Regions from separate parts of the Brevibacterium sp. ACRRH genome, predicted to be linked through region 1. Evidence: predicted binding sites of a transcription regulator. Region 1 holds the regulator's gene; the other holds the start of a gene.
The links. Region 1 encodes LexA, which represses DNA repair genes until DNA is damaged. Its sites were predicted from a motif close to TCGAACANNTGTTCGA; they were not measured.

Region 1 (5,357 bases):
ACGACGAAGGCACGGTTGAGTCTGAGAAATACACCTCTCAGGGCACGCTACTGGTGGCCATGGTGGAGCCCGATCTTCTGCACGAACTCGAACAATTTCGACAGCCAGACATGGTCGACCCACATATCTTTGGGTGAACCACATGAGCTCAGACGTAGAACAACTCCTTGACGCAGCCGTAGATGCCCTAGGCGGAACCCACCGCGAAGGCCAGACCACCATGGCCCAAGCAGTATCGAGCGCCTTGGACAACCAGACGCACCTGCTGGTGCAAGCAGGCACCGGAACCGGGAAATCCCTGGGCTATCTGGTGCCCAGTGTCGAATACACGCTGCGAACCGGTGACCGGGTCATCATCTCCACCGCAACACTTGCCCTGCAGTCACAGATCATCCAACGCGACCTACCCCGACTTACGAAAACGGTAGGGGCCATCACCGGGCGGAAGCCCACCTCGGCGGTGTTAAAAGGACGGCGCAACTACGTGTGCCTCCACAAGCTGGGAGGCGGGTACCCGGGTGATGAAGAGTCCGCGTTGTTCGACGTTGGTGCTGACATTGAAGGGCACCGAGGTGGCTCAATGACCGCGACCGAAGCCGAGATCGCGCGGATCCGGGAGTGGGCCGATGCGACCTCGACGGGGGACCGGGACGACCTGGTGCCCGGCGTGTCCGACCGGACATGGTCGCTGGTGTCCGTGAACTCGTTTGACTGCCTGGGGTCCACGTGCCCCATGTTCGAAGAGTGCTTTGCCGAACGCGCCAAGAACACGGCCGCGGACTCCGACATTGTGGTCACCAACCACGCGCTCTTGGCGATTGAAGCGCAAGGGGAGCAGTCGGTGTTGCCGGAGCATTCGGCGGTGGTGATCGACGAGGCACACGAACTGCGCGACCGTGTGACCGGCGCGCTCACCGGGGCAATCACGCATGCGCTTCTAAGCGCTGTGGCGTCGACGGCTAAGAAGCACACGGCCGCCACGGCGAACACCGTTCAGGCGCTCACCAAGGCCAGCGATCAGTTTGCGGCTGCCCTGGAAGAGCACGAGCCCGGTCTGTTGCGCGTGTGGCCAGAAGACCTGGGCGACGCGCTGTCGGCCGTGCATGACGCGTTGCGGGACTTGAGTTCGCAGGTCGGGGGAGTGTCCAAGGAGTCCGAGCCCGACGCCGGGCGACATATGGCACGCGCGCGTATTGACGAAGCGTATGAGCTAGTGGAGCGGTTGTTGGACCGCAACAGCAACGATGTCGCGTGGATTTCGACGAATACGTTTAAGGAAACCACCACTACGTCGCTCGTTGTGGCGCCGCTGAGTGTGGCGGGTACGTTGCGGAACGGGTTGTTTGCTGAGTCCACCGTGGTGGCGACCTCGGCGACCCTGGCGTTGGGTGGCAAGTTTGAACCGGTTGCGGCTGCCCTGGGTCTGGCTGGGGAGGATGCGCCCCGGTACGACGCGATCGACGTGGGTAGCCCGTTTGACTACCAAAAGCAGGGGATCCTCTACGTGGCCGGGCACCTGCCCAAACCCGGCAGGTCAGGGGTCAACGTCCAGGTGTTGGACGAAATCGTGGAACTGATTGAGGCGTCCCGAGGTGGTGCCCTGGGACTGTTTTCGTCCCGGCGTGCCGCTGAAGAGGCCGCCCAGTTTGTGCGGGAGCGCACGCGCTACCCGGTGTACTTGCAAGGCGAGGACACGTTGTCGGTACTGGTGAGGGACTTCGCCGCCGATGATTCGGCCGTTCTGTTTGGCACCATGTCGCTGTGGCAGGGCGTGGATGTGCCGGGATTGACCAACCGGTTGGTGCTTATTGACCGGATTCCGTTTCCACGCCCCGACGACCCGTTGTCGCAGGCGCGCACTCAGGCCGCTGCGGCTAGAGGTGCGAACGGGTTCATGGCGGTGTCGGCAACGCACGCGGCGTTGCGGTTGGCGCAGGGAGCTGGGAGGCTGATCCGCACGTCACACGACCGCGGTGTGGTTGCGTTGTTGGACTCGCGTGCGCGCACAGCAGGCTATTCGAAGTTTTTGCTCGACTCGCTTCCGCCACTGTGGCGGACTACTAACTCTGAACTGGTGAAGCAGGCCTTGCAGCGCCTCGCAACGGGAGTTGCTGCCGGGGAAGCCGGCGCTGGTGCCGCTGCAGCTTCTACAACCGACGAATAACGGCGGTGACTAGACCCATGATGAGCGCGTGATCGCCGTCGATGGGTTCGTAGTCCTTGTTTTCAGGGAGCAACCACTGCTTGCCGCCTTCGCGCTTGAGCGTCTTCACGGTGGCTTCGTTGTCGAGCAGGGCGGCTACGATTTCGCCGTTGTTGGCCGTGGACTGTTTGCGCACCACGACCCAGTCGCCATCGCAGATGGCAGCGTCGATCATGGAATCACCTACGACCTGCACGAGGAACATTTCGCCTGAGCCCACAACCTGACGGGGGAGTGGGAAGACGTCCTCAACGTGCTGTTCTGCCGTGATGGGGCCACCGGCCGCGATGCGTCCCACGACAGGAACCAGTGCGGTGTTCGCGGAGGTTTCTGGGGTGATGTTGTTGTTGTACTCAATTTCGTCGGGGTTGACGACTTCAAGGGCCCGAGGTCGTTTAGGGTCGCGACGGACGTACCCCAAGCGTTCCAGCTGGTTGAGCTGGTGGGCAACCGATGACAGCGAGGCCAGGCCCGCCGCCTGGCCAATTTCACGCATGCTTGGTGGGTAGCCGTTGGTGTAGACGGCGTGTTCGATGCATTCGAGGACTTGGCGCTGACGTGGGGTCAGTCGCCTGTCGGTGCGTGAGATTGAGTCTTCTGGTAGTGAGCGCGAGTGCAGTGACTCTTGCTCTTGAATGTCTGCGATGACGCTTTCGTTGCGTGGGCGCCCCCGGCCCCGCTTTGCCTTCTCTGCCACGTTTCCTCCCAATGTGTGACCTGCTAAAACGTGCGATCCAAAAACTGTGTCAGACCCTCCTGGAACAGTCAGGTATGAAAGCGAAAGGGATCGCGTTTGAATCTATTTTCGCACATTTGTTCGAGAAACAGTAGACATTTGTTCGAATGTTGTGTTCAATAGAACATAGATTCGATAGAACATTAGTTCGAATGGAGGATTGAGATGACACGAATGGCTCGCACATATGCGGTTCGTCGGCTAGTGGTTGTGCTTGCGTTGGTTGTCGCGGCGTTTGCTATTACGTTGGCCGTGTTGCCGGCGCAGGCTTCTGAAGGTGGGGCATCAGCTCAGACCGTGACGGTGACAGTGCAGGAGGACCAGTCACTGTGGACTATCGCACGTGAACACAGTGAAGGTGTTCCCACCGACCAGGTGGTGAAGCAGATTAAGGCGCTCAACGGCCTCGACGGCTCGCTTGTTCGACCCGGACAAAAGCTCGAAGTGCCCTCACGTTAAACTCGTGGCGTGGTTGAAAATCTCCCGGTTCGAAACGATTTGCGCGGTGCGAAGCCCTACGGTGCTCCAGTGCATGATGTGCCCGTGCGCCTCAACGTCAACGAGAACTCGTATGACGTTCCACCAGTCGTGGTTGAGGCGCTGCAAAAGAACCTTGGGGAACAGCTCCAACACCTCAACCGCTACCCGGATCGTGAGTTCACTCGCCTACGGGAGCTCCTGTCGCAATACCTGTCCACGGTTCTGGAAAAGCAAGGCAACGGTGAGCTCACCCAGATTCCGCCCGAATGGATTTGGGCAGCCAATGGCTCGAATGAAGTTCTTTCGCACATTGTCCAAGCGTTTGCGGGACCAGGGCGCACAGGACTCGGGTTTGAGCCCAGCTATTCGATGCACCCGCTTATCACCACATCGACGGGTGCCACATGGATCAAAGCCTCACGCAACGACGACTTCACGCTCGATGTCGACACTGCAGTTAACGCAGTGCGTGAGAACAAGCCAGACATCACCTTCATTTGTACTCCCAACAACCCCACGGGTTGCTCAACTCCGATTCAGGTCGTAGAAGCAGTTCTTGAAGTGACGACAGGCATCGTCATTGTCGACGAGGCCTACGCCGAATTCGCGCGGCCCGGATTCCAAACTGCACTCGACCTACTACCAGACAACCCACGTTTGGTGGTTTCGCGCACCATGAGTAAAGCGTTCGCTTTTGCCGGAGCGCGCGTCGGTTACGCTGTTGCGCATCCGGACTTCATTGATGTTCTGCGCCTGGTGCGTCTGCCGTATCACCTGTCACGCCTGACTCAGGCGGCGGCGTGTGCAGCGCTTGAACACACGCCAGCACTGCTGGAAAACGTGGAACGCCTTGTGGAATCGCGCAACACCATGAGTCAAGCGTTGACGGGACTGGGGTACTCGGTCGTGTCCAGTGACTCGAATTTCCTGATGTTCGGAAACGTCACGGACCCGCAGGCGATGTTCGAAGCGCTACTCGCACACGGCGTCCTGGTGCGCAACAACGGTATCCCCGGGCACTTGCGCGTCAACGCGGGAACCGACTTCGAAACCACGGAATTCATTCGCGCAATCACCGACGTGACGCGCACCCACCCTCACCTCCAAGGACAGGCATGACCCGCACAGCAACGGTTACTCGAACGACCTCGGAATCCGACGTTACCGTCACCCTCAACCTCGACGGGGTTGGGACCTCAACCATCTCAACGGGCGTTCCCTTCTTCGACCACATGCTCACGGCGCTGTCCAAGCACTCATGCATTGACATGGAGATCAACGCAACCGGCGACACGCACATCGACGTCCACCACACCGTGGAGGACACGTCGATTGTGATCGGCCAAGCGCTCAAAGAAGCGCTTGGCACAAAAGCTGGTATCCGCAGGTACGGACACGCGTATGTGCCACTTGATGAAAGCTTGGCGCGGGCAGTGGTCGACATTTCCGGGCGCCCGTACTTTGTTCACACAGGAGAACCTGAGGGGCAGCAGTATCACCTGATCGGTGGGCACTTCACCGGATCGATGGTGGGGCACGCGTTAGAATCGCTAAGTATTTCAGCTGGGCTGACAGCTCATGTGACGTTGCTGGCGGGGCGCGACCCCCACCACATTGCCGAAGCCCAGTTCAAAGCGTTCGCGCGAGCACTGCGCACAGCAGTCGAACCTGACCCGCGCACCGACGCCATTCCATCCACAAAAGGAGCCTTGTGAGCCGGACTGTCATCGTCACCCCGTTTGGACTGCCCAAACAGCTTGCCGCTGCATGCAAACTCAACAACATCGACGGGTACGTCGTCCCGGTCGGTGACTTTTCAGCGGTCGTGCAGCAGTCGTCCTCAACCGAGGAAGGCAACCGGGCAGCCTCGGCGATTTCCAAACTGGCGGGGAAGCACGAAGTCTTGTTGCTGACCCGTGCGGATGAACACATCGACGC
Region 2 (5,357 bases), on a different contig from region 1:
ACCATCGCCTGGCGACTTTCGCCCTTCGAAATAGACTTTCGCCCTCACAAATAAAGGAGTACAAAAGTGATTCTTGACGGATACCGCGGTGCGTGGGAAACCGAAGAAACCGATGACCTGCGTGACCTCACGCGGACCTTCTTGGAGAAGGAAGCGAAGCCCAACTTGGCGCGTTGGGCCGAAGAGCACAAGATCGACCGCGAGTTCTGGAACAAAGCCGGTGAGCTGGGACTTCTGTGTGTGTCCATTCCGGAAGAGTACGGCGGCGGTGGCGGAACGTTTGCCCACGAAGCTGTTGTATTGCAGGAGCAGGGGTACATTGGCGACGCGGCGTGGGGTTACGCCGTTCACTCCACGATTGTGGCGCACTACATCAACGCGATTGGAACGGAAGAGCAGAAGAAGCGCTGGCTACCGGGCCTGGCGTCCGGTGAGCTGGTTGGTGCTATTGCCATGACTGAGCCGGGCACTGGTTCTGACCTCCAAGCGGTTAAGACCAAGGCTGTTTTGGACGGCGACGAGTACGTCATCAACGGTGCGAAGACGTTCATTTCGAACGGTACGCACGCGGATATCGTCATTATTGTGGCGCGTACTAACGACCAGCCGGGTGGTAAGGGGCTGTCGCTCATTGTCGCCGAGGTGAATGACCTTCCCGGGTTCTCGCGCGGTCGCGTTCTGGACAAGGTTGGGCAGCGCGGACAGGACACTCGCGAGTTGTTCTTTGAGGACATGCGGGTGCCGGCCCAGAACCTGTTGGGTGGTGTTGAAGGTAAGGGGTTCATCCACCTGATGCAGCAGTTGCCGCAGGAGCGGTTGGCGCTGGCCGTCACCGGTGTGACCACGGCTGAGTATGCGGTGCGTTTGACCATTGACTACGCGAAGGAACGTGAAGCTTTTGGGCGCCCGATTCTGGGATTCCAGAACACCAAGTTTGTTCTGGCGGAATGCGCCACCGACACGTTCGCGGCACGCACCTTCGTGGACCACCTCATTGCTCAGCACATCGATGGGAAGCTGACCACCGAGCAGGCGTCCGCAGGTAAGTACTGGGCGACCGACATTCAGAACAACGTGATCGACCGGTGTGTACAGATTTTCGGTGGATATGGGTACATGCTCGAATACCCGATTGCGCGGATGTACGCCGATGCGCGCGTCCAGAAGATCTACGGCGGTACCAACGAAATCATGAAGGACCTCATTTCGCGTGGGCTGTAGGGCGTAGGGAATACGTCAGCAGGCGAGCAGATTCCAACAGCCAAAAAAGTTTACGAAAGGAAACCACTGTGCAGTTTGCTAACAAGACTCTCATTGTGACAGGAGGCGGGTCTGGTCTGGGCGCTGCCACGACTGAGGCGCTGATTGAGCGAGGCGCTCGCGTGTTCATCGCCGACCTCAAGGGCGAAGCGCCGACTGGTGCTGAGTTCGTCGAAACTGATGTGACGAGCCCTGACAGTGTTTCAGCGCTGGTGGACAAGGCCAATGCCGACGGAAACCTGGCAGGGCTGGTCAACTGTGCTGGGATCGGAACCGCGCAGAAAACCGTGAGCTCCAAGGGGCCGCACGACCTCGAATCGTTCGCCAAGGTTGTGAACGTCAACCTCATTGGTACGTTTAACGCAATTCGCTTGGCGTCCTGGGCGATGTCGCAGAATGAGCCGGGCGAAGATGGTGAGCGTGGCGTGATTGTGAACACTGCGTCGGTTGCGGCGTTCGAGGGCCAGATTGGTCAGGCTGCGTACTCTGCTTCTAAGGGAGGCGTTGCCGGGATTACGTTGCCTATTGCCCGTGACTTGGCGAGTGTGGGGATCCGCGTCGTCACGATTGCGCCTGGGTTGTTCCTCACTCCAATGTTGGCGGGACTGCCTGAAGCGGCACAGGAGTCGCTGGGCAAGCAGGTTCCGTTCCCGCAGCGCCTGGGCCGGCCGAGCGAATACGCCAACCTGGTGACGCACATCGTGGAGAACCGCATGCTTAACGGTGAAGTGATTCGCCTTGACGGTGCTATCCGCATGGCGCCACGCTAAACCGACAGCGTATATGGGCAGGTGACCGCAAGGTTGCCTGCCCTCTTTTTTATGTGCGCCGAGGTGGCACCTGGGTTTCCGTTTTTCTTCACCTGCCGCCTGATAAACCTGCCCAGGAATTTCATGTCCAGACAACACAAGGTGAGTGATGCAGCGCATTATATTGCGCAGTTTTGCTCGTTTTGCGCCGTCATGCTTGGGGCTATGCGCGTGTGTTCCCGGGATTTTCGTAGCAGGTGCCGGGTCTGTGGGAAGTTGATCGCGATATGGTGCGCGGCATAGTTGGTGGAGCATGTATAACCGCCTGTTGCCCTACGGATTGCTGGGCAACAGGTCCCTGCTGTACACACTTTTTGAGTATTAAACTCGGCTCGCGACTGTGCACATCCTTTGACTTACATGAGGGTGTTGCTGGCGAAGCGCGATCGGCTGTAAGAGTCGAGTGTCCTGCGCGCTGGCATATGTCTTGTAGCGCTGATCTATCGTGACCGTCACCTACACAAGCGAGCGTCGTCTGCGGTGTCCATAGCTGAATGCGTTTCACTGAACGCTTTTCGCGCCCGCAACTGGGCGTTCGTCGTGCCCATGCCTGTTCGCTTGTCGTCACCACAACTCAGCGCCGTTCGTCGCCACGGCAGAGCGCTTGTGGTGTCTTCAGCTGAATGCTTTTGGATACCCAACTGAACGCGTGTGGCTTCTTTGACTGAACACTCGTTCGAAAATAAATCGAAACAAAACGAACAAAACCCTTGACTCACACATTCGAACACAAATAGAATAGAAACACGCAAGGAGGTGAAACCACATGACCACAACAATCCACGACCAGCACAACGACATGTACGACGGGCCGGCTGTTGAGCTATTCGAAACAGTCAAAACCACCACACGACTCATGGACGAAGCACGCGTGAAACAAGCCGAAGCAGTCGCTGCGTTGATCAGCGCCCACGTAACGCCGGTGGATGATTTCACTGACGGCATGCACGCAGTATTCACCTCCAACCCGGGAGCAGGCCCACTGGTCACTAACGGGAAAGCAGGACAAAACTTCAACGCGGGTAAGGTTTCACACTCAGCTTCGGGTTCGTCTTCTGCTTTCGGGCCGGTGACTGTTGCTTCTCATGCGGGCGCTGGGGTTGTTTCTGCGGATGGTCCGCGCGCCACTGTTGGTATTGACGATGTGGTGGCGTGTGTGGCCCTGCCTTCGGGTGAAGTGTGCACGGTTGCCAGTGTCGAACGCGTACCAGAGGAACTACCGACTCCGACAGAAGGGGTGTTGGCGAAAATCTTGGATTGTACGCGTGCCCAGGTGGTGACCCAGGTGCGGAAGATCATGACGGCTGTGGTGCTCATGCCCAAACTCTGGTCGTTAGCGAAACAGGGTGTGATCGGGTTTGACCGGCTTCTTTATACGGCTGGCAGGGCCGGTCGTGCTGGGGTGTGTATCCCGGTGTTTGATGAACTGCTCACCAGTAAGCGTGTGGACGTGTCATGGAAAACCTTTAAACGGCATGTCACTGAAGTGCTCGCCATGCTCACCACCCCTGAAACCAGGGCTGCGAACGCTCACCGTAACCGGTCAGTGTCGTATTGGGTCAATGATGACGGGACAGCCACGTTGAGTCTTACCGGTCCTGTGTTGGAGATGGAAGCGTTTTACCAGCGTGTACGCGGGACTGCCAGAGCAATCATGGCGAACCACATAGAACCGTTCACTGCCACGTTGACGGATGAACAACAAGCCCTGTTCATCACTGAAGACAACGGGGACGTTTCTGAAGTACGTGTGGGTGACCTGGGCAGGGTTGAGGTTGATGATGACCGGCTCATGGACCAACTCACCCTGGACCTAATCACCGGCGCCAAACCCTCAACGACACTTCGTGTCCGAGTGACCCGGACAGGCAAACAGGCGCCGATTAGAGTCATCCACACCAGGCCAGATAGCCCGGGTGCGGATGATGCTGAAGTGATCCTCGAAAACGGCACCCCAATCCAAACCGAAAACGCTCCAGGCGCGCATGCCCAGGGCGGGAACGCCACTGGCAAGGACGCAAACGTTGCTGATGCAAACGGCGGTTCCGCAACTGACGGGTTTGGCGCTGGTGCTTCTGGTCCGGGAGATTCTGGTTCTGTGTGGGCTGAGAAGTGTGAAGCCCGTCAGGCTGAGGACGTGTATGAGCTTGAGTTGTGCGTGTCCATGCCTGAAAAAGAAGAATGGCTCAAATCCCAAGCCAGCATTAACCTCACAGTCCCGGTACTGCACTTCCTCATGAACAACCCACCACCAAACCAAGAACAAAACCCCGACCAAAACGAACAACACAGACCCGGAACTGGCCAAGAGGTCCACAGGCACAGGGTTAAAGAACAGAGACCTGAAGAACAAATACCTGTGCGACAAAACTCTGGAACACCGGTAAACAGCGAACAAGCATTCACATACCAGGGGAGTAGTGCGCCACCAGGAGTTGGGGTCTCGCCGGGTTATGACGAGCCGATGTCCGGGAACCAGGGGACAGGTGTGCCACCGGGTAGTGAAGAAACCCTAAACTCCGAAAAGTTCTTGAACACTGAGGAACCCGTGAGTGCCAGCGAGCCTGTGGGTGCTGGTAGTGAGCTTGATTATGGGCTGCCAGTCAAGGTGGACCCAGATGTGCGGGTTCCGGTGATGATGAATAACCGGGTGCCATTAGACACGAAGACTGCTGATCGGGTGATTACGCGGGCGAAGTGGGTGTACCGGATGTTCACCGACCCCCAAACCGGGGTAGTCCTGGAATCTGCGCCGACGAAGTATTACATACCCGCGGCTTTGAAGCGCATGGTTGAGGCTAGGCATCCTGATTGCAGTGCTCCGTGGTGTGCGGTCCCTGCCAGGGTGTGTGAGAAGGACCATATCGAACCGTTCAACCACAAGGATCCCGAGAATGGTGGGTTGACGGTGATGGAGAATTTGCATCCGCTGTGTAAGCGGCATCATCAAGAGAAAACTCAGAAACGATTACGTGTCGACAGGATGGATGATGGTTCCTTGGCGTGGGTGCTGCCCAGGATTGGTGCGATGCTGGTCTACCCGCCAGAATCCCGGATCAACCAACTTCAGTATGAGCGGTTAATCGAGTACTTCGATACCGGTGACCAAGACATCAGCCACACCATCAACAACTACCTAGCAACAGAACACCAAACTGCACGCCGCTCTGAACCTGAGACGGCACGCACCCCTGCCACGGCCACAAACGACCCTGAACCCCGGACTGCTCCAATTTCAGGGCGGGCCAACGAACACACTGGCAAGACCTACCCCCGTGAGGTTGCTGA

Region 2: MHX53_RS00955 (HNH endonuclease signature motif containing protein) is a predicted target of LexA. The motif match lies at 2,734-2,749, and genes of this name have one in related genera.

Annotation. Positions count from the first base shown of each region.
Region 1 covers NZ_JAKRMN010000005.1:45,405-50,761, reverse strand. The annotation lists gene hflX (GTPase HflX) at 1-137, shown strand, start outside; gene MHX53_RS06315 (ATP-dependent DNA helicase) at 143-2,164, shown strand; gene lexA (transcriptional repressor LexA) at 2,148-2,822, opposite strand; gene MHX53_RS06305 (LysM peptidoglycan-binding domain-containing protein) at 3,105-3,398, shown strand; gene MHX53_RS06300 (histidinol-phosphate transaminase) at 3,408-4,538, shown strand; gene hisB (imidazoleglycerol-phosphate dehydratase HisB) at 4,535-5,134, shown strand; gene MHX53_RS06290 (hypothetical protein) at 5,131-5,357, shown strand, end outside.
Region 2 covers NZ_JAKRMN010000001.1:204,070-209,426, forward strand. The annotation lists gene MHX53_RS00940 (AMP-binding protein) at 1-1, shown strand, start outside; gene MHX53_RS00945 (acyl-CoA dehydrogenase family protein) at 67-1,221, shown strand; gene MHX53_RS00950 (3-hydroxyacyl-CoA dehydrogenase) at 1,290-2,030, shown strand; gene MHX53_RS00955 (HNH endonuclease signature motif containing protein) at 2,836-5,357, shown strand, end outside.